One region of the Massilia sp. CMS3.1 genome, then DNA from elsewhere that is predicted to be linked to it. Evidence: predicted binding sites of a transcription regulator. Region 1 holds the regulator's gene; each other region holds the start of a gene.
What was found. Region 1 encodes HrcA, which represses chaperone genes, less so after heat shock. Its sites were predicted from a motif close to TTAGCACTCNNNNNNNNNGAGTGCTAA; they were not measured.
Positions count from the first base shown of each region.

Region 2: groES (co-chaperone GroES) is a predicted target of HrcA. The motif match lies at 4,760-4,786, and genes of this name have one in related genera.
Region 3: rpoH (RNA polymerase sigma factor RpoH) is a predicted target of HrcA. The motif match lies at 4,216-4,242, and genes of this name have one in related genera.

Region 1 is NZ_JBIMES010000015.1:65,127-74,804, forward strand. Features, by position in the region: gene ACHAC9_RS20445 (LPS-assembly protein LptD) at 1-990, shown strand, start outside; gene ACHAC9_RS20450 (peptidylprolyl isomerase) at 1,065-2,498, shown strand; gene pdxA (4-hydroxythreonine-4-phosphate dehydrogenase PdxA) at 2,503-3,558, shown strand; gene rsmA (16S rRNA (adenine(1518)-N(6)/adenine(1519)-N(6))-dimethyltransferase RsmA) at 3,576-4,352, shown strand; gene ACHAC9_RS20465 (hypothetical protein) at 4,583-4,774, shown strand; gene ACHAC9_RS20470 (hypothetical protein) at 5,051-5,728, opposite strand; gene ACHAC9_RS20475 (hypothetical protein) at 5,745-6,341, opposite strand; gene ACHAC9_RS20480 (HAD family hydrolase) at 6,564-7,280, shown strand; gene hrcA (heat-inducible transcriptional repressor HrcA) at 7,345-8,367, shown strand; gene fur (ferric iron uptake transcriptional regulator) at 8,440-8,874, opposite strand; gene ACHAC9_RS20495 (outer membrane protein assembly factor BamE) at 8,954-9,589, shown strand; gene dapB (4-hydroxy-tetrahydrodipicolinate reductase) at 9,597-9,678, shown strand, end outside.
Region 2 is NZ_JBIMES010000005.1:352,249-361,926, forward strand. Features, by position in the region: gene ilvD (dihydroxy-acid dehydratase) at 1-284, opposite strand, end outside; gene ACHAC9_RS11160 (LysR family transcriptional regulator) at 411-1,301, shown strand; gene lgt (prolipoprotein diacylglyceryl transferase) at 1,301-2,110, shown strand; gene ACHAC9_RS11170 (sulfite exporter TauE/SafE family protein) at 2,115-2,918, opposite strand; gene ACHAC9_RS11175 (EVE domain-containing protein) at 3,218-3,685, opposite strand; RNA gene ssrS (6S RNA) at 3,782-3,963, opposite strand; gene ACHAC9_RS11185 (cell division protein ZapA) at 4,010-4,321, opposite strand; gene ACHAC9_RS11190 (hypothetical protein) at 4,318-4,563, opposite strand; gene groES (co-chaperone GroES) at 4,869-5,159, shown strand; gene groL (chaperonin GroEL) at 5,200-6,846, shown strand; gene ACHAC9_RS11205 (NAD(P)-dependent alcohol dehydrogenase) at 7,051-8,145, shown strand; gene ACHAC9_RS11210 (hypothetical protein) at 8,238-8,699, shown strand; gene ACHAC9_RS11215 (glucokinase) at 8,730-9,678, opposite strand, start outside.
Region 3 is NZ_JBIMES010000004.1:378,742-388,419, forward strand. Features, by position in the region: gene ACHAC9_RS09415 (DUF4261 domain-containing protein) at 130-891, shown strand; gene ACHAC9_RS09420 (hypothetical protein) at 903-1,088, opposite strand; gene ftsY (signal recognition particle-docking protein FtsY) at 1,113-2,225, shown strand; gene ACHAC9_RS09430 (cell division ATP-binding protein FtsE) at 2,245-2,934, shown strand; gene ftsX (permease-like cell division protein FtsX) at 2,931-3,851, shown strand; gene rpoH (RNA polymerase sigma factor RpoH) at 4,366-5,259, shown strand; gene ACHAC9_RS09445 (ATP-binding protein) at 5,385-7,490, opposite strand; gene ACHAC9_RS09450 (response regulator) at 7,723-8,130, shown strand; gene ACHAC9_RS09455 (FCSD flavin-binding domain-containing protein) at 8,257-9,501, opposite strand; gene ACHAC9_RS09460 (quinoprotein relay system zinc metallohydrolase 2) at 9,504-9,678, opposite strand, start outside.

The DNA.
Region 1 (9,678 bases):
GACAGCGGCAACCGCCTGCTGGCCGTGTCCCAGGTCAGCTATCCGTTCGTGCGTCCGGGCTATTACGTCACGCCCAAGCTGATGCTGCATGCGACCAAGTACAGCCTGGAGAGCAATGCCGGGCGTCCTACCGACCTGTCGCGCACGCTGCCGATCCTGTCGGTCGACAGCGGCATGGTGTTCGAACGCGACACAAAATTGTTCGGCAGCGCCACGACCCAGACCCTGGAGCCGCGCCTGTTCTACGTGCGCACGCCGTACAAGAACCAGGACGATTTCCCGATATTCGATACGGCCGAAACCGGCTTCAGCTATGCCCAGCTGTTCAGCGAAAACCGCTACGTCGGCGGCGACCGTGTCTCCGACGCGAACCAGCTGACCGCTGCCCTGGTGTCGCGCTACATCGAGCCCGACGGCGCCGAGCGCCTGCGCATGGCCATCGCCCAGCGCTTTTATTTCGACGAACCGCGCGTGGGCCGCGTGGCGGGCGGCCCCCGGACGGGCCGCTCCGACCTGCTGCTGGCGGCATCGGGCCGCATCATCAATAACTGGAACTTCGACAGCAGCGTACAATACGATGCGACCAACAGCAGCGTGTATGCCCAGAACCATGGCGTGCGCTGGACGCCGGGGCCGATGAAGTTGCTCAATGCCGAGTACCGCTACGTGCGCGACAGCTTCCGCAATGCCGACGTGTCGGCTCAGTGGCCCTTGTCGATGCGTTGGTATGGTGTGGGGCGCGTGAGCTATTCCCTGCGCGACCACAAGGTGCTCGAGAGCCTGGTCGGTCTCGAATACAAGGCCGATTGCTGGATCTTCCGCGCGGGCGCGCAGCGCTTCGTGACGGCGGCCCAGGCGACTTCGACGTCGGCGTTCCTCCAGCTCGAGCTGAGCGGCCTGTCGCGCCTCGGGTTCGGTAACCCGCTGGAGTCGTTTTACAAGAGTATTCCCGGCTATACGCGGCTCAACAGCAACGTCGGCCGCCCCTAGTCGGGCGCCCTCGCCGGGCGCCCCATGACCAGAACCATGGATGATTTTTGACCTGAATGAGTGCCTCCCAGACTATGCGTACTACCCGTTTGCATCACCTTAAGCTCGCAGCGGCGCTGCTGTGCGCGCTCACCGCCAACGCCGCCCTTGCGCAAGGGGCGAAGCCTGCTCCGGCCGGGGCGAGCACAGGTAGTGCCACCGGCACTGCCGCAGCCAGTACGCCTGCTACTGCGGGCGGTGGCTTCCTGCCGCCGGCCTCGAGCAGCGCCAACGTCATCGATTCGATCCGCGTCGTCGTCAACGACGAGGTCATCACCCGCAACGAAGTGCGCGGCCGCGTTGCCCAGATCGGGCAGCGCCTGCGTTCCCAGAATGCCCAGCTGCCGCCGCAGGCCGACCTCGAGCGCCAGGTAGTCGAATCGATGATCGTCGAGCGCGCCCAGCTGCAGATGGCCAAGGAGATGGGCGTGCGCGTCGCCGACCGCGAGCTCGACGCCGCCATCGGCCGCATCGCCGAAGGCCAGAAGTTGTCGGTGCAGGACATGCGCAACCAGATGGAAAAAGAGGGGCTGACCTTCGCCCAGTTCCGCGAAGAGATCCGCAACGAGATCATGCTGCAGCGCCTGCGCGAGAACGAGGTCGACAGCAAGATCCAGGTCTCGGACGCCGAAATCGACACTTATCTCGCCGGCGAAAAAGCCGCCGCGGCCGAGAAGGTCGAGATGGACATCGCCCAGATCCTGGTCGGCATCCCGGTCAACGCCACGCCCGAGCAGATCGCCGCCCGCCGCGCCCGCGCCGACGAAGTCATGCGCCAGCTGCGCACCGGCGCCGATTTCGCCAAGATTGCCGCCACCTATTCCGACGCGCCCGACGCGCTCAAGGGCGGCGCCATCGGCTGGCGCGATCCGGACCGCCTGCCGCCGCTGATCGGCGACCAGCTGCGCAAACTCAGCCCGGGCCAGGTCACGCCGGTCATCAAGAGCAGTACCGGCTTCTACATCATCAAGATGGTCGACAAGCGCAGCCTGGCGCAGGAGCAGACCGCCGCGCAGGCAGCATTGGTCCAGCAGACCCGCGTACGCCAGATCCTGATGAAGGCCACGCCGGCGATGCCGGCAGCGCAAGTGAAGGCCAAGCTGGCCGAGATCAGGGCAAAAATCGAGAGCAAGGCCGCGAGTTTCGAGGACATGGCACGCCAGAACGGCCAGGATGGTACGGCCGTCAAGGGCGGCGACCTGGGCTGGATCATCCCGGAAGACGTGGTGCCGGAATTTGCCAGCGCGATGGATGCGTTGAAACCGGGCCAGCTGTCCGACATCGTCGAGTCGCCCTTCGGTTTCCACCTGATCGAAGTCCTCGAGCGCAAGACCGAAGACCAGAGCAAGGAGAAAGAACGCCTGCGCGCACGCCAGGTGATCCGCGAGCGCAAACTCGGCGAAGCCTTCGAGGACTGGGCGCGCGAAGTGCGCGACCGCGCCTACGTCGAGTACCGCGAGGAGGCGTAACACCGTGGCCGCGCCGCAGACAGTGCGCCCGACGCTGGCGCTCACCGTCGGCGAGCCGGCCGGCATCGGGCCCGAAATCTCGATCCGCGCAGCCTGGGCGCTGCGCGAACAGGCCAACTGCGTGCTGGTCGGCGACGCCGCCTTCCTGGCCCTCACCGCCAGCCTGATCGACCCGAACATCCGCCTGGCGGCGCTGTCGATCCAGGCGCTGAGAAATAGCGGCCTGCCGCATTTTGGCCCGGAGCGCATCGCTGTGATCGACGTGCCGCTCGCCGCCCACGTCGTGCCGGGCAAACTGGACAAGGAAAACGGCCGCGCCGTGCTTGCCACGCTCGACCTCGCGCTCGAGGGTATCCGAGCCGGCTGGTTCGACGCCATCGTCACCGCGCCCCTGCAAAAGAGCACGATCAACGAGGCCGGCATCGCTTTTTCCGGACACACCGAATACCTGGCCGAAAAGACCGGCACGCCCAAGGTCGTCATGATGCTTGCCGGCCAGCCCGCGGCCGGCCAGTCCTACCTGCGGGTCGCGCTGGCCACCACCCATTTACCCTTGAAAGACGTGCCGGCCGCGATCACGCAGGACGGACTGGGGCAGGTGCTCGATATCCTGCAGGCCGACCTGCGCGGCAAATTCGGCATCGCGTCGCCGCGCATCCTGGTCACCGGCCTGAACCCGCATGCCGGCGAAAACGGCTACCTGGGGCGCGAGGAAATCGAGGTCATCGCGCCCGCCCTGGCGGCAGCGCAGGCGCGCGGCATCGACGCACGCGGGCCGTATCCGGCCGATACGCTGTTCCAGCCGAAATACCTGAAGGACGCGGACTGCGTGCTCGCCATGTACCACGACCAGGGCCTGCCGGTCCTCAAGCACGCTACTTTTGGGCGCGGCATCAACGTCACGCTCGGCTTGCCCCTGATCCGGACGTCGGTCGACCACGGTACCGCGCTCGACTTGGCGGAGCAGGGCCTGGGGCTGGCCGACTGCGGCAGCATGGAAGAGGCGATCCGCGCCGCCATGGGCATGGTGATGGCCAGTCAAGCCGGCCGCGCCAACTAAATTCAACGAAAGCACGCATGAAACACGTAGCACGCAAGCGCTTCGGCCAGAACTTCCTGACCGACAAGCTGGTTTTGAACAGCATCATCGACGCGATCGACCCGCAATGCGGCGAAGCGATGGTCGAGATCGGACCGGGCCTGGCGGCGATGACCGCGCTGCTGCTCAAGCAACTCGACCACATGCACGTGGTCGAACTCGACCGCGACCTGGTGGCGCGCCTGGAAAAAGCCTACCCGCGCGAAAAGCTCACGATCCACTCGGGCGACGCCCTGAAATTCGATTACGCGTCCATCCCGGTGCCGGAAGGGCAGAAGCTGCGCATTGTCGGCAACCTGCCGTACAACATCTCGAGCCCGCTGCTGTTCCACCTGGCCGATTTTGCGCACCTGGTCGAGGACCAGCATTTCATGCTGCAAAAGGAAGTGGTTGAGCGCATGGTGGCCGAGCCCGGCACCAAGGCCTATGGCCGCCTGTCGGTGATGCTGCAATGGCGCTACGACATGTCGCTGATGTTCATCGTGCCGCCGACCGCCTTCGATCCGCCGCCCCAGGTCGAGTCGGCCATCGTACGCATGGTGCCGACCCGGAATAAACTCGCCGTCGACGGCTTGACCCTGTCGGCCGTGGTGCAAAAGGCGTTCTCGCAGCGGCGCAAGGTCATTCGCAATTGCGTGGCCGGCATGTTTACCGAAGCCCAGCTGCTGGAAGCGGGCATCGATCCGGGCGTGCGGCCTGAAAACGTCAGCCTGGAGCAGTACGTCGCGTTGTCGAACATCCTCAAGCCCCTGTAAGCCGGCGGCGTCCCGGCGCCAGCCACCACGAACGCGGCCCCAGCGCCGCGTCCTGCCTTCCCCGCCTCATCCGTGCCGCAGCGCACAAACCCCTCATATCCCCGCTTTGCGCGCTTCATCCTGCGCTTTATGCAGTCCGTCGCAGTCCGATGGAAAGAGAGAAGGGCGCTTGCTAAAGTCCTCCCATCGAAAGCCGCAACGGCATGTCACTTCACCACAGGGAGTCTGAAATGAACGTCCTCAAACACATGGAATCGTTGTTCCTGGTCGCCGCCCTCGTCGTCGGCGTCAGCACCTACGCCAGCGCCGAGAGCTACAAGGCGCAAGTACGCGCCGATGCGATGGTCTCGGTCGGCAGCGAGAAAATGGCAGTGGTGAAGGTGGTCGGCAAGCGCCTCCCCGCCGCCACTAAATTCGGCTGAGCGCCCAACAAAATCCCCATGGCGGCGTTGCATCGTCTCGCCGTACAAAGGGTACTGTCTTCGGCGATGCGCCTTGCCCTGGAGCTTTTGTTAGGCGCTCTAGTTCCCCCGAAAATGCAGGCAAAAAAAAGCCCGCCGTTGCGGGCGGGCTAAATCCAATTCTTTTCTGAGGAGAGTTGGAGGAGACAGGTGCAATTATGGTGCACTACAACATATACGTCTAATTTTCTTTCGAAATGATCGACATAGGCGTTGTGAATGTCTGCTCCCGTTCGCTCAGGTGGGGTTCGTGGTGCAGGTAATGCTGATGGATGTGATGTTCTCGTCGCCCATCTCGCCGGCGCCATTGGCAACCCTGCAAGTCTGGCCAGTTGGCTGATCCAGGACCGTCACGCCGTAGGTCTGCTTGTAAGTCACGGCCGTAGGGAAGGTGAAGCTGGTCGGATAGGCGCCGGTTGTTGCATCCTTGACCACCGGAAGCTTGCTGCCGCCGTTATTCAAAGTCAGGCCGTCCGCCGCCAGGCCGGTGATCGTGCCGCCGATCGTGTGGCTGGCCAGGGTGCAGATGAATACCGCATTGATGACGGACAGGCGTCCTGCCGTATCAGCCGTGACGTTGCCCGCCGCGGTCGAGGGCCCGCAGATCTGGTGCGGCGGCTGCTGATAGATCGTTGCGCCACCCGCGTCCGTGCCGATCGGCTTCATGGTGATGTTGTAGGTTTCGCCGTATTTCAACTGATTCGGGAATGAATAGCTCGTCGATGATGCAATTTTGCCGTTGGCATCCGTTTGCGGCTGGATGGCGACTTCCATGCCATTCGTGACCAGGACCAGGGGGCCGAACTGCAGGTTGACGACCGTTCCGCCAATCGTATAGTCCGAGGAGCCGGCGCCGCAGGCCGAGAGACCGGCTGCCAGGGTCAGCGCGCACAGCGCCAGGATCGATTTCTTCAAATTAGCCTCCACAGAATTATTGGGTGCAACGCACGACGACGTTACCGATGTCGGCTTCCCGCATGTTGCCGGTACCGTTCTCGACCGCGCAGTTACGGCCTGCCGGCTGGCGCAGGATGGTAACGCCGTAAGCCAGGTCTTCCGTCACCGGGGCCATGTTGAAGGTTTGCGGATCGGCACCGGTCGGCGCGATCGTCTGGCGGTCGCTGCCATTCACCAGCTCCAGGCCGGTAGCGCTGCCGAGGCCGATGATGTTGCCACTGAGCTTATGCGTGCGGATGTTGCAGAACACCTGGACGGTGGTGATATTGAAGACCGCCTTGCCCGAGCCGCCGCTGACGACGCAGTTGCCGATGCCGTCGACATTCGGCGGCACGCTCTTGACCTTGACGTTATAACCGGCATCGGTTTCGACGCGGGTCGCGAAGAAGAAGGAGGTGCTGTTCGGCTCGACAGCGAGGTCGTCGCCGTCGTTGTTCGTCAACACCAGGCCGGCCTTGGTCACACCGGACACATTGCCGCCGATGAAGACATCACCGTCGCCGCCGCCGCAGGCGGACAGGCTGAGCGCGCATGCCAGCGCGAGGCCGGCACGCAGGGGGGAACGAATCATAATTTCTCCAAAAAATGGGAAGGGGCAAGGCGCGCAAATGAGAGGCGCCGGGCCGCATGGTAGAAGTTTGCCCATCATTTTAGAGCATTTGACAAGGCCCGGGCTCATTAGGCTTTGTATCACGGTGTAACGAAGCGCAGGGCGGGCGCTCCTGCAGCCGCGGCCCGTTTGCATTTCGCCGCTGGCCTCGCTATGCTGGACCCACCGATACGACCGCCGCCGATGAAACCTTCCCACCGCCGTCCCTGGCCCAGAGCCATCCTGTTCGACCTCGACGATACGCTGTGGCCGATCGCGCCGGTTATCGTGCAGGCCGAGCAGACCCTGTTCGCGTGGCTTGCCGACAACGCGCCGCGCGTGGCCGAACGGTTTACCATCGACAGCCTGCGCCAGGCGCGTCTCGAGCTGCTGGCGCGGCGTCCCGAATTCCAGCTCGACCTGGGCGCGCTGCGCCGCGCCGGCTTGACCGCCGCGTTCGAGCAGGCCGGCGAGGATGTCGGCAAGGTCGCCCTGGCGATGACTGAATTCTTTGCCGCGCGCAACGCCGTGATTCCCTACGACGATGTGCTGCCCGGCCTGCTGCGCTTGAAGGGGCGCGTGCTGGTCGGCTCGGTAACGAACGGCAACGCCGACCTGCAGACGATCGGCCTGGCCCACCATTTTCATGCCTCGGTGGCGGCGCCCAGTTTCGGCCGCGCGAAACCGGATGCGGCGATTTTCCACGCCGCCTGCGCCGCGCTGGGCGTGGCGCCATTCGAGGCGGTGTATGTCGGCGACGACTTGCTGCTCGACGTGCAGGGCGCCCAGCGCGCCGGCTTGCGCGCGGTCTGGATGAATCGCACCGCCAGCCGGCGCCACCTGGAAGAGGGCGTGCAACCGGATGCGATTGTGGCGAACTTCGATGGATTGCTGGACTGGCTCAAGCGCGAACACGTCTGAGCCCACAGGGTAGGGCTGAAGGTGCATAATAGGTGCGCAACCATTCTGCGCGCGACCACTCCCCATGCAACTTGAAACCCGAGCCCAAACCCTGCTGAAAGCCCTCGTCGAGCGTTATATTGCCGACGGCCAGCCGGTCGGGTCGCGCGCGCTCTCGAAAATTTCCGGCCTCGACCTGTCTCCGGCCACGATCCGCAACATCATGGCCGACCTCGAGGAGATGGGCTATGTCGCCAGTCCCCACACCTCGGCCGGACGGGTGCCGACGCCGCGCGGCTACCGCCTGTTCGTCGACACCTTGCTGACGGTGCAGCACCTGGACGGCCAGCACGGTGTCGACGCCGGGCGCATGCACCTGCCGGCCCAGCAGCCGCAAAAACTCATCGCCAACGCGGCGCAAATGCTGTCGTCGCTGACGCAATTCGCCGGCGTCGTGCAAAGCCCGCGCCGCGAGTCGGTATTCCAGCAAATCGAATTCCTGCGCCTGTCCGAAAAGCGCATCCTGCTCGTCATCGTCGACCCGCGCGGCGACGTGCAGAACCGCCTGCTGCTCACCGAGGTCGATTACACGCCGTCCCAGCTGGTACACTCGGCCAACTACCTGAACCAGAACTTCGCCGGTCTCACGTTCGATGAAGTGCGCAGGCGCCTGACGGGCGAATTGCGCCAGCTGCAAGAGGACATCGGTGGCCTGATGCAAACGGCCGTGCAAGCCGGCAGCGAGGCGATGGCCGAAGGCAGCGAAGAGATGGTCATTTCGGGCGAGCGCAATTTGCTGTCGGTGTCGGACCTGTCGTCGAACATGAGTTCGCTGCGCCAGATGTTCGAGATGTTCGAGCAAAAAACCGGTCTCATGCAACTGCTCGACATGTCGAGCAAGGCCGGCGGCGTGCAGATTTTTATCGGCGGCGAATCGAAGCTGGTGCCCATGGACGAGATGAGCGTGGTCACCGCGCCCTACGAGGTGAACGGCAAGATCGTCGGCACCCTGGGGGTCATCGGCCCGACGCGCATGGCGTATGAGCGCGTGATTCCGATTGTCGATATCACGGCCAAGTTGTTGTCGAATGCGTTGAGTCATTCATAGGGCACTATACGTAAGGTAGCAACAAAAAACGGCGCCATCGGCGCCGTCTTTCATTGCGGGTGCAACCCGGGATCACCGGCCGCCGCGATGCGGACACGCCGGCTTGATGCAATGTCCGTAGATCGCCAATGCGTGCTCGGCGATTTTGAAGCCGCGTTCGGCGGCGATCTTGTTCTGGCGCGATTCGATTTCTTCGTCGAAGAATTCCTCGACATGGCCGCAATCGAGGCAGACCAGGTGGTCGTGGTGCGAACCGGCGTTCAGTTCGTAGATCGCCTTGCCGGTTTCAAAGTGGTTGCGGTTCAAGAGGCCCGCCTGCTCGAACTGGGTCAGCACCCGGTAGACGGTCGCCAGGCCGACGTCCATGTTCTCGGCCAGCAGGATTTTGTAGACGTCTTCCGCCGTCAGGTGGCGCACTTCGCTGTTCTGGAAAATTTCGAGGATCTTCAGGCGCGGCAAGGTCGCCTTCAGGCCGCTCGCCTTCAGGTCGGTGGGACTGTTACTCATGTTTGTTACTCGTAGATGGGCGGAGTGCTTTATGATATAGCGTTTTGGAAGCTCCCGCTTAAACGTTTTGAGGTTACTTATGCGTCTCTTTGATGCCGTTGTTCATCGCTCCAAGACCCGCGCTGCGCTTGCCGCCGGCCTTGCCTGCACGCTCGTACTGTCCGGCTGCGCGTCGTGGCGCAACCAGACTCAACCGGCCGCACCGGTGAATACGTCCGAAGCCGCCTTGGCATCCGATGCCGGCAAGTCGGCGTCGCTGGCCAATGCCGGTGCGCAAACGACGCAAGGCACGAAGCTGCAGAAATTCCTGTGGATCTTCTCGCCTTACCGCCCGGACATCCAGCAAGGCAACTTCGTCTCGCAAGAAATGCTGACCCAGCTGAAAGTGGGGCAAACCCGCGAACAGGTGCGCTTCCTGCTCGGCACGCCGCTGTTGACGGACATGTTCCACGCCGACCGCTGGGACTTCCCGTTCTATCTCGCGCGCGGCAATGGCGAGCTGACCACCAGCCGCGTTACCATCTTCTTCAAGGATGACGTGGTCGAACGTTTCGAAGGCGGCAACCTGCCGACCGAGCGCGAGTACATCGCCCGCATCGCCGGCCCGGCGAAGAACGTTGTCAAGGAGGCGAAAAAAGCCGAGGCAGCAACCGCTGCCCGTCCGGTCGATCCCTCGACGGCCGCCACGCCCGCCACTTCCTCGAACACCCCATAAAACCGTCATGACGCCACTGAAAATCGCGGTCGCCGGCGCCAGCGGGCGCATGGGCCGCATGCTGATCGAGGCAATCGCCGCCGCACCCG
Region 2 (9,678 bases), on a different contig from region 1:
ATGCCTTCGGTGCCCATCGACATGCCGTCCGAAATGGTCGGCGTGCCGAACACCTGCGGGTTGGCGCCGCTCGCTTTCACCGTCGAAATCGCGATGTCGGCCAGTTTTTGCAGGCCGGAATTGCAGGGTGTAATGGTCGAGTGGCCGTTGGCGATGCCGATCATCGGCTTGGTGAAATCGTCCTTTTCATAGCCCATCGCGTAATACATCGAACGGTTCGGGCTGCGGGCGACGCCTTCGGTAACGTTGCGGGATCGGCGGTTGTAGCGCGGCTGGTCGGCCATGATGAACTCCTTGATGACAGTTTTGTAAGAATGCCTTGCACTACTCCAGGCGTCAAATATAAGATTTGCGTGCCTGTGAGTCGAAAAACATATCAGAGGCACCAAAACTCATAGAAATGCATATCGATGAACCTTGAACTGCGCCAGCTGCGTTATTTCGTCACCGTCGCCGAAGAGCTCCACTTCGGCCGCGCCGCCGAGCGCCTGCACATGACCCAGCCACCCCTCTCGCAGACCATCGCCGCGCTCGAACAGACCCTTGGCGCGCCGCTGTTCCTGCGCAATCGGCGACAAGTTGCGCTCACAAGCGCGGGCGCCGCCCTGCTGCCGGAAGCACGGCGCCTGCTGGAGGGCGCTGGCGCCCTGCCGGAACTGGTGCGCCGCGCCGCCGCCGGCGAATCGGGGCGCCTGGCGCTGTCGTTCGTCACGCCGGCCGACTACAGCGTGCTGCCGTCCCTGCTGCGCGACTACAGCGCGGCCTATCCGAACGTTCAGCTCGTGCTGCAGGAGGCGACCAGCGACGTGCAAGTCGACGACTTGCTGCATGAGCGCATCGACGCCGGCCTCATCATTCCGCCGCTGTCGGAAAAAGCGCTGACCCAGCTCGACTACGTGAAAATGCTGGAAGAGCCGCTGGTACTGTGCGCACCAAGCGGCGTACTCCCGGACGGCGGAAAGCCGATTGACCTGACAACGCTGCGCCAGCTGCCCCTGATCATTTTTCCGCGCAAGAGTGCGCCGAGCTTGTATGACGCCATCCTCAGTTGCTTCCATGAGGCGGGGCTATCTCCCGAGATCGGCCAGGAAGCGATCCAGATGCAGACCATCGTCAGCCTCGTCTCCGCAGGCATGGGCTTGGCACTTGTGCCACAATCCGTGTCGAACCTGATGCGCCCCGGCGTAGAATACCGTGCCCTTGCCGGCCCTGTTTCGCTCGTCGAACTGGGCCTGGCCTGGCGCCGCGACAATGTCTCGCCCGTGCTGCGGGGCTTTTTGGAATTATTAAGGAAAATATAATGCTGGTACACCCGAATCCGGACCCGGTCGCCTTGTCGATCGGCCCGGTGGACATTCACTGGTATGGCCTGATGTACGTGGTCGCGTTCGGCCTGTTCCTGCTGCTGGGCCGCGTGCGCATCAAGCAGCCGCACATCGCCGCGCAGGGCTGGAAGAACGAAGACCTGGACGACATGCTGTTCTACGGCATGCTGGGTGTGGTGGTCGGCGGGCGCCTCGGCGAAGTCCTGTTTTACCAGCCGGCGCATTTCTTCGCCAATCCGCTCGAGATCTTCCAGGTGTGGAAAGGCGGCATGTCCTTCCACGGCGGGTTCATCGGCGTACTGATCGCGATGGCCTTGTGGGCACGCAAGTCGAAACGCAATGTGCTCGACGTGTATGATTTCATCGCCCCGATGGTGCCGCTCGGCTACGCCGCCGGGCGCCTGGGCAATTTCATCAACCACGAACTGCCGGGCCGCATCGCCGACCCGAGCCTGCCGTGGGCAATGATCTGGCCCGGTGTCGACGGTCCGCGCCATCCGTCGCCGCTGTACCAGATGATCATCGACGGCATCGTCGTGTTCCTGATCCTGTGGCCGTACGCGCGCCGTGCGCGTCCACGCCTTGCGGTCGGCGCGATGTTCACCCTGCTATATGGCTGCGCGCGCTTCTTCACCGAATACTTCCGGGTGCCGGACTGGGAGACGACGATCGCCGGCATGCCGATCACCTCAGGGCAAGTGCTGTCGCTGCCGATGATCGTGGCGGCGCTGATCATGCTGGGCTGGGCATATTCGCGCGACGGCAAGCAGGCGGTCCGGGCGTAAGCGTTTACTGGAACGCTTTCCAGAACATGTAAGCGGCCAGCGTGTAAAGAATCACCGCGAACACCTTCTGCAACTGCCGCACCGGCATCCGGTGCGCGGTGCGCGCCCCCAGCGGCGCCATCGTCATGCTGGCCGCAACGATGATCGCCAGCGCCGGCACATAGATGTAGCCGAGCGAATATTCAGGCAGTCCCGGCTCGCCCCAGCCATAGAATATATTCGCCACCGTGCCCGCCAGCGCGATCGGAAAGCCGAGCGCGGCGCTGGTGGCGACGGCATTGTGGATGCGCACGCCACACCAGGTCATGAAGGGCACGGAGATGAAACCGCCGCCCGCCCCCACCAGTCCCGCCAGCACGCCGATCAGCCCGCCGGCGCCGAACATGCCGGCCGTGCCGGGCAAGTCGCGCGCAGCGGCGGGCTTCTTGTTGACCAGCATTTGCGTGGCCGAGAAGGCGACGAAGGCGCCGAAGAACCAGGCCAGCGTCGACGCATTCATCTGCTTGCCGATCCAGGGCCCGATCATCGAGCCGACCACGATGCCCGGCGACAGCAACTTGACGATGCGCCAGACCACCGCCCCATGCTTGTGGTGCGCGCGCACCGAGGACAGCGAGGTGAACATGATGGTCGCCAGCGAGGTGGCAATCGCCATGTGCACGACCAGCGCTTCGGGAACGTCACGCGCTGTCAGCACCATGGTAATAAAGGGCACCATGATCATGCCGCCGCCGATGCCGAGCAGGCCGGCGGCAAAGCCGCCAAAGGCGCCCATTGCCAGCAGGGCCAGGATCATGGACGGGTCCATCCGCCCTCCCCTCTGAGGCCAGGCCCGGCCTGCACATCGGCAGGCAGCGTGGGAGAAACTTGGAACGGGGTAGCCATCGGCACGCCTTGTCTATCAAAAGGATGAGACAGGCATACTAGACCATGGGCCGCCGATTGTCGAAGCCACGTCGCGTGGGGCAATTTCCTTCAGTCCCATCAGCATGGCGCACATGGGCGCCTCTCAGCCGCGCGCGGCAGTTGCACCAGCGCCGACGCAGCGCAGCACGGCCGCGGCCAGCGCCACGGCGTTGCCAGCATGTTGTGCGCTTGAATGCTGAATCAGTCCTTGGCACGCATGAAGGCGAGGATGGTGTTCCACTGTCCGCTCGTCACCGGCGAAATCGACAAGCGGCTGCCTTTCTGCAGCAAGACCATGTCTTCCAATGCGGGAATCGCACGCATGTCGGACAGCGGCAAATAGCGCCCCTTCTCTTTTGCCCGCACGTCGACCGATATCCAGCGCGGTTGCGCGTGCGTCGCTTTCGGGTCGAAGTATTTACCGGCGCTGTCGAATTGGGTGGCGTCCGGATAAGGACCGCTCACGACTTCTGCGATTCCCGCGACACCGGGAACGGCGCAACTGGAGTGATAAAACAGAATGCCGTCGCCGACCTGCATCCCGTCGCGCAGAAAATTGCGGGCCTGATAGTTGCGCACGCCGAACCAAGCAACTGTCTGCCCTGGAGCCGCCAGAACGTCGTCGAAACTGACTTCATCGGGCTCGGATTTCATCAACCAGTAGCGTATCAAGCGGACACTCCTGCAAACAAAAACACGCGGTCACAAAACAGTGCGCGCATAAAAAAACGGCTGCGTGCACATGCCCGCAACCGCTTTCTGGAATAGTGCCCCGCCTGTGCCGTTTTTTGCCGGCATCCCGAACCTAATGGCTCAAGGTGGTCACAGTCAGTTCAATTTCGGGTTCGTCGAACTAGCGACGCTCACGCCCATCAAACACTATCCCGCAACCTATGCGTGTAAATGGTTCAAGGAATATATGGCAATCTCGAACACCGCAGGGTGAAACGGAGTTTACTCCCTTGAACCGTCATGTCAAACGAATTTGGCCGTTCAAGACAGATTTTCTTGCGGTGCCAGGGTCTGGTCGAGGACGCTGTGCATCGCTTCGAGTTTTTGCTTGACCTCGAGCATGGACATGTCCGACAGCGGACCTTGCGGCGACTTGACCGACAGGAATTCGGCCGCCACGCTGAGCGCGGCCATCACGGCGATGCGGTCATTGCCCTTCACCTTGCCCGAGTCGCGCAGCGCGCTCATCTTGCCGTCGAGGTAGCGCACGGCGTCGCGCAGCGTCGCCTGCTCGCCTTCCTTGCAGGCCAGGCGGTAAGGCTGGCCCATGATCGTCACATCCAGGTAAATCATTGGGTAGCCTCGGTATCGATGGGTTCAGCGTCTTTCTCTTCTTCGGGTTCGGGCGCGGGCAATTGCTCGATCACGGCTTCGACCCTGTGCTGGACCTCGACAATGCGCTCGACGAGCGCCATGTTCACTTCGTTCAGCAGCAGGTTAGTTTGGCGCAGCTGCGCATTCTCGCTGCGCAGCGACCCAACGAGCTCGGCGAGCCGCTCGATTTTGTCGGATAAGTCTTGGAATTCGGAAATCATTCGTAACTATAGGTGGGATCAGGTTTGACAGTCAACAGGATAGCGTGTTTGGCAGGACGGCGTGTCATAGGGCGTGCGGGGCTCCTGACCAGGCAGTCAGGTAACGCATCCTGCCTGCATATGTTGATCCCGATCAAGCCAATGCAATTTATTTTGCAACTTAGCCGCTTGAAATACCCCTATATCGTCCCTATAATTAGCACTCGTTAGTTGAGAGTGCTAACAACCCTTTCAAGCCGCAACGTATGTACGGTGCGGCACTCGAAGCAAATAGCTAGTCCACACCACTGAATAAGGAGTTCTGCATGAATCTTCGCCCACTGCACGATCGCGTCATCGTCAAGCGTCTCGACCAGGAAACCAAAACCGCCTCCGGCCTGATCATCCCTGATGCAGCCGCTGAAAAGCCGGACCAGGGCGAGATCCTGGCTGTCGGCAACGGCAAGGTCCAGGACAACGGCACGCTGCGCGCCCTGGAAGTCCAGGTCGGCGACCGCGTGTTGTTCGGCAAGTACTCGGGCCAGACCGTCAAGGTCGATGGCCAGGAACTGCTGGTGATGCGTGAAGAAGACATCATGGCCGTGCTGGTCAAGTAATTCTCCTTCAAAAATCCTCGAATAAATCGGAGCAAACAACATGGCAGCTAAAGAAGTAATTTTCGGCGACGCAGCGCGCGCCAAGATGGTCGAAGGCGTGAACATCCTCGCCAACGCAGTCAAAGTGACCCTGGGCCCTAAAGGCCGCAACGTTGTGCTGGACCGTTCGTTCGGTTCGCCAACCGTCACCAAGGACGGCGTGTCGGTCGCGAAAGAGATCGAACTCAAAGACAAGCTCATGAACATGGGCGCGCAGATGGTCAAGGAAGTTGCGTCGAAGACCAGCGACAACGCCGGCGACGGCACCACCACCGCGACCGTGCTGGCACAAGCCATCGTGCGCGAAGGCATGAAGTTCGTTGCCGCCGGCATGAACCCGATGGACCTCAAGCGCGGCATCGACAAGGCAGTTGCTGCCACCGTCGAAGAGCTGGCGAAGATCGCCCGTCCATGCACCACCACCAAGGAAATCGCCCAGGTCGGCGCCATTTCCGCCAACTCGGACTACTCGATCGGCGAGCGTATCGCTGAAGCGATGGAAAAAGTCGGCAAGGAAGGCGTCATCACCGTCGAAGACGGCAAGTCGCTGAACGACGAACTCGACATCGTCGAAGGCATGCAGTTCGACCGCGGCTACCTGTCGCCGTACTTCATCAACAACCCGGACAAGCAAGTCGCTATCCACGAGAATCCATTCGTCCTGCTGTGCGACAAGAAGATCTCGAACATCCGTGACCTGCTGCCGGTACTGGAACAAGTCGCGAAAGCCGGCCGTCCGCTGGTCATCGTTGCTGAAGACATCGACGGCGAAGCGCTGGCGACCCTGGTCGTCAACAACATCCGCGGCATCCTGAAGACCGTTGCTGTCAAGGCACCAGGCTTTGGCGACCGTCGCAAGGCCATGCTGGAAGACATCGCTGTCCTGACCGGCGGCCAGGTCATCGCTGAAGAAGTCGGCCTGACCCTGGAAAAGGTCACGCTGGCAGAACTCGGCCAGGCCAAGCGTATCGAAGTCGGCAAGGAAAACACCATCATCATCGACGGCGCCGGCGCTGCTGAAAACATCGAAGCGCGCGTCAAGATGGTGCGCGTCCAGATCGAAGAAGCGACCTCGGACTACGACCGCGAAAAACTGCAAGAGCGCGTGGCCAAGCTGGCCGGCGGCGTTGCCGTGATCAAGGTTGGCGCTGCCACCGAAGTCGAGATGAAGGAAAAGAAAGCACGCGTCGAAGACGCACTGCACGCCACCCGCGCCGCGGTTGAAGAAGGCATCGTGCCAGGCGGCGGCGTCGCTCTGCTGCGTGCCCGTGCTTCGATCACCGTCAAGGGCGACAATCCTGACCAGGAAGCCGGTATCAAGATCGTCCTGCGCGCAATGGAAGAGCCGCTGCGCATGATCGTCCAGAACGCTGGCGAAGAGCCATCGGTCGTCGTCGCAGCCGTTCTGGCCGGCACCGGCAACTACGGCTACAACGCTGCCAACGGCACCTACGGCGACATGGTCGAAATGGGCGTGCTGGACCCAGCCAAGGTCACCCGTTCGGCCCTGCAGAATGCAGCGTCGATCGCCGGCCTGATGCTGACCACCGACTGCATGGTCTCGGAACTGGCTGAAGACAAGCCATCCGGCGGCATGGGCGGCATGGGTGGTATGGGCGGCATGGGCGGTATGGACGGCATGATGTAATGTCGGCCGGCGCCGGTTCGCCGGCGCTCTGCTGCATACAAAAAAGCCTGCAAGGTTTGCGCCTTGCAGGCTTTTTTACGATTGGCGAGCTGACGGCCGCAAAACCTTGCGGGACCGCTTCTTCTGCCTCCAGTGCGCGCAATCTAACAGACATGGCCGCCTCCCCGGACCTATCGTTCCCGCTCCACTTCCCAAGGAGCGACCATGATCAAAGTCACCGGCTACGCGGCCAAGCATTCCTTCAGCCGCCTGAAACCCTACGAATTCGAGCGCGAGGAAGCGGGCGCGCACGAAGTCGAAATCGATGTGCTGTACTGCGGCGTCTGCCACTCCGATATTCACCAGGTCAAAAACGAGTGGTCGAACACGGTCTACCCCTGCGTGCCTGGCCACGAGATCGTCGGCCGCGTGACGAAAGTCGGCCCGAGCGTGAAGCGCCATGCCGTAGGCGACATGGTCGGCGTCGGCTGCATGATCGACAGTTGCGGCCAGTGCGAGGCTTGCCAGTGCGGCGACCAGAATTACTGCGGCAGCCCGAACAGTTGGCTGGCCACCTACAACGGCCCGATGCTCCCGACATCGAAGGCCGGCGAAAACATCTATGGCCGCGACAATACCTTCGGCGGCTATTCGAACATCCTGGTGGTAAAAGAAGAGTTCGTGCTGAAGATCCCGGCAGGCTTGAGGCCGGAAGTGGCGGCGCCGATCCTCTGCGCGGGCGTGACCACCTACTCTCCGATGAAGCGCTGGGGTGTGAAGGCGGGCGACAAGGTCGGCGTGATTGGCATGGGGGGACTCGGGCATATGGCGGCAAAGATCGCCAAGGCGATGGGCGCCGAGGTGACCTTGTTTACGACAACGGAGGACAAGATCGAGGAGGCGCAGAAGCTCGGCTTCAAGGCGGTGCTGGAGAAGGACAAGAAGACATTCGAGGAATTGGCGACGAGCTTCGATTTCATCCTCTCGACCGTGCCCGAAAAACACGACCTGAACCCGTTCGTCAAGCTGCTCAAGCGCGACAGCGTGCTGTGCGTAGTCGGCGCGCTCGAGCCGCTGGCGCCCGTCGATAACATGCAGTTGGTGCTCAAGCGCCGTTCGATCGCCGGCTCCCTGATCGGCAACCTGGCCGACACCCAGGAAGTGCTTGATTTCTGCGCCGATCACGGCATTGGACCGGAAATCGAGATGATCCGTATCCAGGACGTCAACGACGCATATAAAAAGGTCGAAAAGGGCGATGCGCGTTTTCGGTACGTGATCGACATGGGGTCGCTGAAGGAAGAGATCGCCGACGCTTGATCGCTCCGTCCGGTCCGTGGCTGTCGGCGCTAGGATTGCCCGGCAGTCACGCATCGGCTAGTATGGCCTCACGTTTTTCACGAGGCTCCATCATGATTCCACGCGGCGCATCCCTGTTGACCACCGCCCTGCTGGCAGCCATCCTGCTCCCCGGCTGCAAGGACGAGCAGACCCCCACGGCGCCGCCGCAGCCCGCCAAGCCGATCGTCGCGCAGAAGCTTGATCCGGCCGTGACGCGCGAGCAGGCGATGGCCTCCCTGCTGGCGCTGCCGGAAGTAAAGAGCTGGTCGCAAGACATCGAACAGCGCTCGCGCGGCAAGGCGCACGGCGCCGTGATCGAGGACGACCCGACGCCGCGCCTCATCAACGGCCGCGCATACTGGCAGCTGAGTTTTGTCGAGAACCGCGCCGACAAGGTACACCGGCGCGAGAGTTTTCTCGTGGCGCGCACGGGCAGCCAGATCCTGGTGGAAGACACGACGAACGATATGGTGGTGTCGCTGGACGATTGGCGGCGCACCATCCGGCGCGTGGAGTTGAAGTCGGCGGATTGATTGAGGCCAATGGCCGCAATCACGCAAACTTCAACTGTCCAGGTGCGAAATCAGCAGCCTGCGCTGCTCCACGTCGACCTCTGCGCCCTCACGCCCATTGTGCGCGTCGACCGACAGCCCCACCGCCATGATGTCGATGAACAGCAACTGCAAGATCCGCGAAATCATCGACAGGAACATCGTGCTGTCCTCGGCGTGATCGACCGCCAGGCACACGCTGGCCTTGCGCGCCAGCGGCGACTGGCTGTTACCGATGGCGATCACGTCCGCGCCGCGCGAACGGGCGATATCGACCGCCTGCAGCAGCTCCGGCAAGCGTCCCGAATTCGAAATCGCGATCACCACATCGCCCGGCCCCAGCAAATCGGCCGCCAGCGTGAACAGGTGAGAATCGCCATACAGCGCCGTTGGAATCCGGAAGCGGAAAAACTTGTGCTGGCCATCGAGCGCCACCACGCGCGCATTGCCCATGGCGTAGAACTCGACCCGGCGCGCGCGGCTCACCAGTTCGATCGCGCGGTCGAGCGTGTGCACGTCGAGCCCGTCGCGGAATTTCAAAATCGCCGCCACGGTGTTGTCGATCACTTTCGCCGATAAATCGTGGGTACTGTCGCTGTTCCTCACCTGGCTGTGGCGCACGGGAATCGCGCCGGTCAGGCTGCTTGCGAATTTCAATTTGAAATCGGCCAGGCCCAGGAAGCCCAGCGAGCGGCAGAAGCGGATCACGGTCGGCTGTGAGACTTCGGCCCCGCGCGCGATGTCGGCGATCGGCTCGTTCAGCACCAGGCGCGGCTGCTCGAGCACGAGGGTGGCGACGCGCTGTTCGGCCGGCGTCAGTTCATGGCGCAGGTGCTTGATGCGGTCCATCAGCGTATTGGCGCCACTGCGCCCGCGCAGGTGTTCGGAGAGGATGGTCGCCACGCCGTGGAAGGCGGGATTGGGCGTCGTGATCACATAGGTCGGGATGTCGGCCAGGTAG
Region 3 (9,678 bases), on a different contig from region 1:
GAACAAGCTATGCTGCTCGACGGGCAGGCTGCTTTGCAAACAGGCAAGTCGTTATGGTACAGCCCATTCCAGCAGCAATCATGCGCCTCTCAAGGGCGCCGACGCAGAATAAAAAGGAGACGTAGCACCGTGAGCAACACCCCAGAAGTGGTTTTATGCATTCCCGGCCCGTGGGACAGCAGCAGCGCCCTGGCCGAAGAAATCATCGCCAGCGGCACCGGATACACGCTTGACGGAACTGTATTGCGCGACACCGAAACCGGATTTACCTGCGAACTCGTGCTGCAAAGGGCCGACCCGGAGCTGGCAACCGACTTTGCTAAGGCTGGCCCGCATTGGGCCGCCACCGAAGCCATGGCCGATATCGACACGCACAGGACGGTGGCCTACCTGATGGGACCGGGCGGCTCGCGCGCCGCGGCCGATGCGATGATGCGCGCCGGCGCGGCAGTCATCGACGCCGCCGGCCTGGGCGTGAAGGTGGACAGCACCGGCATCGCCCATGCCCCCGCCTACTGGATCGACATGTGCGAGCAGCTCGAGCAATTGAGCGCGCACCGGGCGCTGGTGGTGTATGTGGCCGGCGCCGACGTGTACTCCTGCGGCATGCACAACTTCGGCTTGCCGGAAGCGATCACCAGTGCGGACGACAAGACACAGGCTGCCGATATGCTGCGCTTCTTCACGCGCTACCTGCTCGAACATGCGCCGGCCCTGGCTGACGGCCATACGTTTTCGGTCAGCGAGGGCAAGCAGGTGTACCGGGTCGAACAGGTCCCGGCGATCGACTACGGTCCGGGCTCGCTCTTCAACAATCCCTACGGTGTCTGGCGCCTGAGCCCCGTCGTGGCGGAAAAGAAGGGCAACTGGTGGGTCCGCAACCGTCAATAAGGACGGCCCCCTCAGTGTTCAGGAAGCAGCGGCTCCAGTTCGGCCGTGGGATGCGTGAGAAATAGCGCTACCAGCGCGATGAAAGCCAAGGCGATGGCCTGGCCGCACCCATTCGTTGTCGATTCGTCAGTACGCCCCTCTGGTAAAATACGCGCGACCCATTTCGTCGTGCCGGTGATCGAACCCGGCATGTGCATGCACTACCCTCCACCACTCAATCCATGTTTAGTTTCTTTAAGAGAAAAAAAGCCGGTCCCGAAACGGCGCCAAGCGAGCTACTGCCGGCATCCGCCGCGCCGGTACCTGTTCCTGCGCCCGCCCCCCCCCTTCCCGCACCGGCGCCCACGCCTGCCCCCGCACCCATTGCGCAAGCTGTGCCTGAAGCCGAGCTCTTCATCGAAGAGACGGCCGAGCGCCCGATCAGCGAGGCGGAGAAGAAAAAGTCCTGGATGACGCGCCTGAAGGCCGGGCTGTCGAAGACGTCGAACAACCTGTCGCTGCTGTTCGTCGGCGCGCGCATCGACGAAGACCTGTACGAGGAACTCGAGTCCGCGCTCCTGATGTCGGACGCCGGCATGGACGCGACCCAGTTCCTGCTCGACAGCCTGCGCCGCAGGGTCAAGGAAGACAAGCTGCTCGACGCCGCCGCCGTCAAGGCCGCGCTGAAAACGCTGATGATCGAGATGCTGCAGCCCCTGGAAAAGCCGCTCGAACTGGGACGCCATGCGCCGCTGGTGATGATGATCGCGGGCGTCAACGGCGCCGGCAAGACCACCACCATCGGCAAGCTCGCCAAGCACATGCAGCGATCAAGCCAGTCGGTGCTGCTCGCCGCGGGCGACACCTTCCGCGCCGCCGCGCGCGAACAATTGATGGTCTGGGGCCAGCGCAACAACGTCACCGTGATCTCGCAAGCCTCGGGCGACCCGGCGGCAGTCGCGTTCGACGCAGTCCAGTCCGGCAAGGCGCGCGGCGTCGATGTCGTCATGGTCGATACCGCCGGCCGCCTGCCGACCCAGCTGCACCTGATGGAAGAGCTGAAAAAGATCAAGCGCGTCATCGGCAAGGGCATGATGGATGCCCCGCACGAGCTCGTGCTCGTCATCGATGGCAATACCGGCCAGAACGCACTGGCCCAGGTGAAGGCATTCGATGACGCATTGGCCTTGACCGGCCTCGTGATTACCAAGCTCGACGGTACGGCAAAGGGCGGCGTGCTGGCCGCGATCGCCCGCACGCGTCCGGTGCCGGTGTACTTCATCGGTGTCGGCGAAAAGTTGGACGACCTGCAGCCGTTCAATGCAGAAGAGTTCGTTGAAGCGCTGCTGGGTTAACAGATAAGAATCGCGGCCAATGATCGAATTCCACTCCGTCTCCAAGAAATATTCCCAGGAAGCCAGCGCCCTGCGCGAGGTGTCCCTGAACATCAATAAGGGCGAACTGGTGTATCTCGCCGGTCCCTCCGGCGCCGGCAAGTCGACGCTCATGAAAATGATCGCCGCCATCGAGCGTCCCAGCAGCGGGCGCGTGATCGTGTTCGGCCAGGACATCGGTCAGCTGAAAAAGCCCGGCATCCCTTTCCTGCGGCGCAAATTAGGGCTTATTTTTCAGCAGCAGCGCCTGCTGAACGACCGGAGCATCCTGGCCAACACGATGCTGCCGCTGCTGGTCTCGGGCGCGCCGAAAGCGGGCGCCGAACAGCGCGCACGCGCCGCGCTCGATAAAGTCGGCTTGCTGGACAGAGCCAAGGCGCATCCGCTGGAACTGTCCGGCGGCGAGCAGCAGCGCGTGGCGATCGCGCGCGCGATCGTCAACCGGCCGCAGATCATCCTGGCCGACGAGCCGACGGCCAACCTCGACCGCGTGGCGGCCGACAAGGTGCTCGACGCCTTGCGCGCCTTCCACTCGGTGGGCGTGACCTGCCTGATTTCGACCCATGACGAGGAAGTGCTGGACGGCGCGGCGCGCGTGATCCGGCTCGAACACGGCCAGCTGGTCCCGCATGAGCGCGCCTCTACTGGCCGTGTTGGAGGTGCGGCATGAGCCCGTGGTTGCGCGAACACCGCTTCGCATTCGCCTCGGCGCTCTCCACCGTGCGCAAGGCGCCCGGTACCTTCCTGTTCAATGTGCTGGTCGTCGCCGTTGCGCTGGCGCTGCCGTTTGCCGGCATCACCCTGCTCGACAACGTGCGTCCGATGTCCGAGCAGCTCGCGGTCGATCCGGAAGTGAGCCTGTTCGTCAAGCCGAACGCCACGCGCGAGGATGCGCAGTCGCTCGAACCCCAGTTGCGCCAGATCCTGCAAGGCAGCCAGGCCCGCATTGAGTTCGTGCCGCGCGAGAAGGCGCTCGAAGACCTGAAGGAGCGCAGCGGCCTGTCCGAGGCGCTCGATACGCTGGGCGACAATCCACTGCCCGACAGCTATGTGATGAGGCTGGCCGGCTTTTCCAGTGCCCTGAACGCCGCGCACCTCGACGCCCTCGTCGAACAGATGAGCGCCCTGCCTCAGGTCGACACGGTGCAGATCGACTCGGCCTGGGTCAAGCGCCTGGCCGCCCTGCTCGCCATCTTGCGCCTGGCGCTGCTGCTGCTGGCCATCACGCTCGGCGTGGTCGTGATCGCCGTCGTATTCAACACGATCCGCCTGCAGGTACTGACCCAGCGCGAGGAAATCGGCGTCTCCAAGTTAGTGGGCGCTACCGATAACTTCATCCACCGACCGTTCTATTACACCGGCGCCCTGCTCGGCCTGTGCGCCGGCGCGGTGGCCCTGGGTGCGGTGATGCTGGCCTTGAATCCTTTGAACGGCGCGATTGCCGAGTTCGCGCGGCTGTATGCGTCGGAATTCCAGCTGGCGCCGCTGGGCGCGCTGGAAGTGGGCGGCTTGCTGGCCATTAGCGCCGGGCTGGGGCTGACCGGTGCACTGTTGTCGGTACAAAGGCACTTGGCGCGCATGCGCTGAGCGCTTCCTGACGCAACAGGACGGGTGGTATGGCTGAGGCTGTATCGCCCGTTTTTTTGCGGCCGTCTATTCCATATCGTGACTCTGCGCAATTCTTCACGCCCCCGCGTGTAGGCATGCACGCCGCTACCACGCCAGACAGTGGCGCACCTGCCTCCGACCTGCCTGCTCCGTGCGGCAACTAACAGAAAACGGGCATCCCGACCCCGTAATCTGGGCCTTGACCGCCATCGCAAGCCGAAGCACGTTTGAGCTATCTCAACAGTTGTGCTTGATTCTGCTCTAAAGTAAATCAGCTATTTTTTAGATTCCTGAGGGAAATACTTTAATGAAACTTAAACGCCCCGCCGTTTCTGGCGGGTCGCTGGCAGTCTCCTATGGAGAGTGCTAATATATGTGCTCAAGCGAAGGTAAACAAGGTCTGACACGCATCAAGCACGACGTCGTGCAGTCAGCCTCCGGGATGTCCCGGTGGACTTGACGATGCCGCAAAGATTAATTTAGAGGAAAAGATATGACGTCCGCACAATCCGCATTGGTTCCGACCAGCAATCGTGCCCTGAACCTCGGTTTCACCGGGCAGCTCGGCAATATTGACGCGTATATTTCCGCCGTCAACCGCCTGCCGATGCTGACCCACGAGGAAGAGGTCTCGCTGGCAAAGCGGCTGCGCGACGCGAACGATCTCGACGCCGCGCAGAATCTGGTGCTGTCGCACCTGCGCCTGGTGGTGTCGATTGCGCGTGGCTATCTCGGCTACGGCCTGCCGCACGCCGACCTGATCCAGGAAGGCAATATCGGTTTGATGAAGGCAGTGAAGCGTTTCGACCCGGACCAGGGCGTGCGCCTGGTGTCGTACGCGATGCACTGGATCAAAGCCGAGATGCACGAATACATCCTGAAGAACTGGCGCCTGGTGAAGGTCGCCACGACCAAGGCCCAGCGCAAGCTGTTCTTCAACCTGCGCAGCAACAAAGTGGGCCTGGACGCGATGACCCCGACCCAGGTCGACGCCCTGGCGAAGCTGCTCGACGTCAAGCGCGAAGAAGTGATCGAGATGGAAACCCGCCTCTCGGGCCGCGACATTGCCCTCGAAGCGCCGACTGACGACGAAGACGACAAGTTCTCGCCGATCGCCTACCTGTCGTCGGATATGCAGGAGCCGACCAAGGTGCTGGAAGCCGAGCAGGTCACGCGCCTGCAGTCCGAAGGCATCGAAACGGCGCTGGGTAAACTCGACCCGCGTTCGCGCCGCATCGTCGAAGCACGCTGGCTGGCGAACGACGACGGCTCCGGTGCGACGCTGCACACGCTGGCCGAAGAGTTCGGCGTGTCGGCCGAGCGCATCCGCCAGATCGAGTCGGCGGCCTTGAAGAAGATGAAAGGTGCGCTGGCGGCGTTCGTGTAACGCGCCCGCATCAGGCAAGACATGGCGGCCCCGCGAGGGCCGCTTTTTTTGTTCCTGGGTGGCTACCAGCGCAAGTGGTAGCGCTGCTTGTCGCGTCCCTGACGAATGCAGCGCCTGCAGCGATTCTAAAAAGACTCCAGGCGATTCCAGTTTGGGGTCTGACGCGAGGCGGATGCCAGCACTTCATTGAGCCTCTCAAGCGAAGCGGGCTTGAGCAAGTGGTCGTTGAAGCCAGCGGCGTGCGTCCGCGCCCGATCCTCTTGTGCCCCCCAGCCGGTTAAAGCGACCAGCCTGACGTTTGCAAGCCCGGGAAGCGCGCGCAGGCCACGCGCGACCTGATACCCATCCATGCGCGGCATGCCCAGGTCGAGAAATGCCAGATCTGGTGCGAAGGAGGCGGCGATACGCATGGCCTCTTGGCCGTCATAGGCCACACGCACCTCATGTCCTTTTTCGCGTAACAGGAAGGACAAGGTATCAGCGGCATCGACATTGTCGTCGGCTACCAGTACCGACAGCTTCGACCGGTCGGCTGGCGCAGCGATGCCAGGCTCTTCGAGCAGGCCAGGTGCGTCCATGTCGTTTCCCGGCGCCTGCGGCAGGCAAATGGTGAAGGTGCTACCGTGCCCGGGTCCTGCACTGGATGCCGTTACGCTTCCGCCGTGCAGGGTGACCAAATGGCGAACCAGCGACAGGCCGATACCCAGGCCACCCTTCGATATGACGATGCTGTTCGGCGCCTGGGAGAACATATCGAATACGCGAGCAAGATCCGGTTTGGCGATCCCGATTCCGGTATCGGCGACGACGATGACGACGGTGTCGCCGCTGGTGCGGGCGGAAATGCTGATCCGGCCGTGCTTGAGCGTATATTTGCTCGCATTCGACAGGAGATTGCTGAGCACCTGGCTCAGGCGCACCGTATCGACGTTGATCCACAGCGGTTCGTCCGGCACATCGAGCGCGAGCTGGTGCCCCCCGGCTTGTACCAACGGAAGGCTGGTTTCCACTGCGCTCGCGATGACGGACTGCAAATCGACGCGCTTGATCTGTAAGTCCATCTTGCCGTTCGAGATGCGTGCGACCTCCATCAAATCGTCGATGAGATGGACCATCTGGTCGACCTGGCGCTCCATTGTCCCGCGTACCCGTTCGAGCATCGCCGGCTTGTCGCCGGCCAGGCGCAGCAGTTCGAGCGCATTGCGAATCGGCGCGAGCGGATTACGCAACTCATGTGCCAGGGTGGCGAGGAATTCGGACTTGCGCCGGTCGGCTTCACGCAGCGCTTCCATCGAACGCACACGCTCGATGTGGGCCCAACACCGGTCGACGACGGCCTCGACAAGGGCGACGTCGTCAGCCGTCCAGGCACGCGGCTGCTGCTGGTGCACCGCCATCATGGCCACAAGCCGGCCCTGCTTGACCAGGGGGCAGCAGATGATTGCCTTGATACCGATTTGGTTGAACATGTCGGCCCCGTCTTGCGCGTTCAGTTCGCTGTCAACGTCATGGACCAGAAACGTGCGGCCAAGGCGCATGTCGGACCTCGCGCGCGAGCCGAACAGGTCGAGCGAATACTCGCCGACGGTGCTGATTGCCCCGTCGACCCGCCAATCGTGGCGGATCGTGAAACGGTCATTGTCCGGCTCCAGATCTGCGTAGGCGACGCGCGTCACGCTCAGGTACTCGCCGAGCAGACGCGTGCTGTGCTCCATGATGGCTTTTGGCTCGTCGGCAAGACGGGTCGCTTCGCCGATTGCGTCCAGAAGGCGCAGGCGATCCTGCTGCGAACGGATCTTCCCCGTTGTTTCAGTGCAGATGCAGAGCACTCCCGCGATCTCACCGGCTTCCGCACGAATCGGACTGGTCGAAAAGCTCGCGAACACTTGCTCCGCAAACCCATTGCGCGTCAATGTGAACTCCTGGTCTTCGAACCAGAACGTTTTCCCTTCCAACGTTGCCGCGAGCATAGGACCCACCAGCTCCCATACTTCCGGCCAGATTTGGTCGAACGGTTTGCCCAGCACCTGTCGCGCATCCGCAGCCTTGGCGCCAAGGATCTCGCGATAGCCGTCGTTGTAGAGGAGTAGCAGGTCAGGACCCCACGCGATATACATGGGGTGACGCGCATTGAGCAAGATGCTCACTGCAGTGCGCAGCGATTGCGGCCAAGCGTCCAGTGCGCCCAGCGGCGTGGAAGCCCAATCGAAGCTGCGGAATACCGCACCCATGTCGCCGCCGCCGGAAACGAAGCCCAGGCCCGGGATATGGCTGCTGACGCGTGTTAGATCTTGCATTGTAGAGAAAGACAGCTGGACTGCCTAATTTGTAAATAACAGGACGATAGCATTTTGCCTGCTCCGCTGTAGATTCTTGTGTCACTGCCGGCAAAGTAAGTGCGCAATACAATATCTGTGACAAGAATTCCCACGGCATGTGACAATTGGTTCGGAATGAGCAAGCATGCTACCGGGCGCCGGGAAAGTACAACCAAAGATGAGCAAGAGATCAAGTAAGACAGTTCTCGTCGTTGATGACAACGCTGACGCTGCCGATATGACTGCACAACTGTTGCAGATGTATGGACTCGATGTGCAAGTTGCATATGGCGGACCCGAAGGCTTGGCTGCTGCTCGCGCCAATCATCCGTATGTGATATTCCTCGACATTGGCATGCCAGTGATGGATGGATACCAAGTAGCTCAGGCCATTCGCGCGGATCAAACGCTGCGAGGCGTGAAGCTTGTCGCGTTGACCGCGTGGGGTGACGAAATGTCGCGTAAGAAAGTCCATGCCGCTGGCTTCGACGTTCACCTCACAAAGCCAGCCAATATAGTAGAACTGGTCGAAACAGCACAGGGTAAACCTTAGGTTTGGTCCGTTCGTAAATTCGAGACTCGCGGCTGGCCTTGGTCCGCCCCTGGCTGATAACGATCCTTCGTCGAGCTCGGTCTACGGCGCATATTGCTTTATCGGAAAGTATCGGTAACAGGCACTTTAAGTCAGCACATCGGCCCAGATCCCCTGCGCCCATGCATCGGCATCGCCCCCTTCTTGTATTGATGGATGGTCCGACAGAAAACTGCCGCCGTCAGCTTCCATGCTCTTTTTAGCCGGATCATAGCGGTAGAGCGTCGATATGCGCATCGCCTGCTTGTCGTCGATAAAGCTGTAGCAGGTGTTCGCAAAAGCGGGTAGCGGGTCGGGCGCCTGTCCCAGCATCAGGTCCACGACCGCGCGCGCGCATATCTTTGCCTGCGCATTGGCCATGTGGGCCGATTTGGGCAAGCCGGAATCGATCGCATCGCCAATCACATGCACACGCGGCAGGACTTTTGACGCGTAACTGACGAAGTCGACCTCGCACCAGCGCCGCTCGACATTGGCCAGGCCGCAATCCTGGGCAATCCGGCCCGCCCGCTGGGGCGGAATGATGTTCAGCACATGGGATTTGACCGTATCGAACGGGGTCTTGACGGTCTTCGATGCCACCTCGACCCCCTGCAACTCGCTGCCCGGTACGTACTCGATCATGCCCGGATACAGATCGCGCCACGCCCGCTCAAACAGGGCGCGTTTCGAGGTAATGACGGGGTTGGCATCGAGCACCATGACTTTGGACCGCGGTTTGTGCATCTTCAGGTAAAACGCGGCAAGGCACGCGCGCTCATAGGGCGCGGGCGGGCAACGATAAGGCTGCGCTGGAATAGCGATCGTGAAGACGCCGCCATTCGGCATCGCCATGAGTTGCCGCTGCAGATTGCGCGTTTGCGGCCCTGCTTTCCACGCATGGGGAATCTGCTGCTGCGCGCCGGCGAGCATGGGAAAGTCATCGTAGATGAAGTCGATGCCGGGGGCGACAATCAGCCGGTCGTACGCCAGTTTTTGCCCTGCCATCACGATCTGCGACTTGCCCGCATCAATCGCCGTTACGCTGCCGCGCATGAATTTCACGCCATGGTGTTGCCGCAGCAAATCGTAGCCAAAAGTGAGTTGCGCGAGCGTTTTTTGGCCGCCCAGCACGCGGTTGCTGACCGGGCAAGAAACAAAGTCAGCGTGTTGGTCGACCAGGATGACGTCGATGCGCCCGCCGCTGAGCATGCGCACATACTTGGCCGCCGTCGCGCCGCCATAGCCCGCGCCGACGACGACGAGACGCCCCAGGGGTTTGCCGAATGCCGCGGCCCCCGATGACCAGGCCGATCCGGCCAGCGCCAACTGAATAAACTCCCGTCTGCGCATCCTCACTCCCATTCCAGAGCCGGATAAATCACGTTGACATTGCGCCGGTTGACGACATCGAAGAGTTGCCAACGCGCTCGTTCAGAGGCGGCCGCCGTTGCCATCGTCGCGGTCATGTCGGTGCCCTGCCGAATGCTGGTGCGCACGTCGTGCAACAAGGTCGCCAGGTAGGCGCCC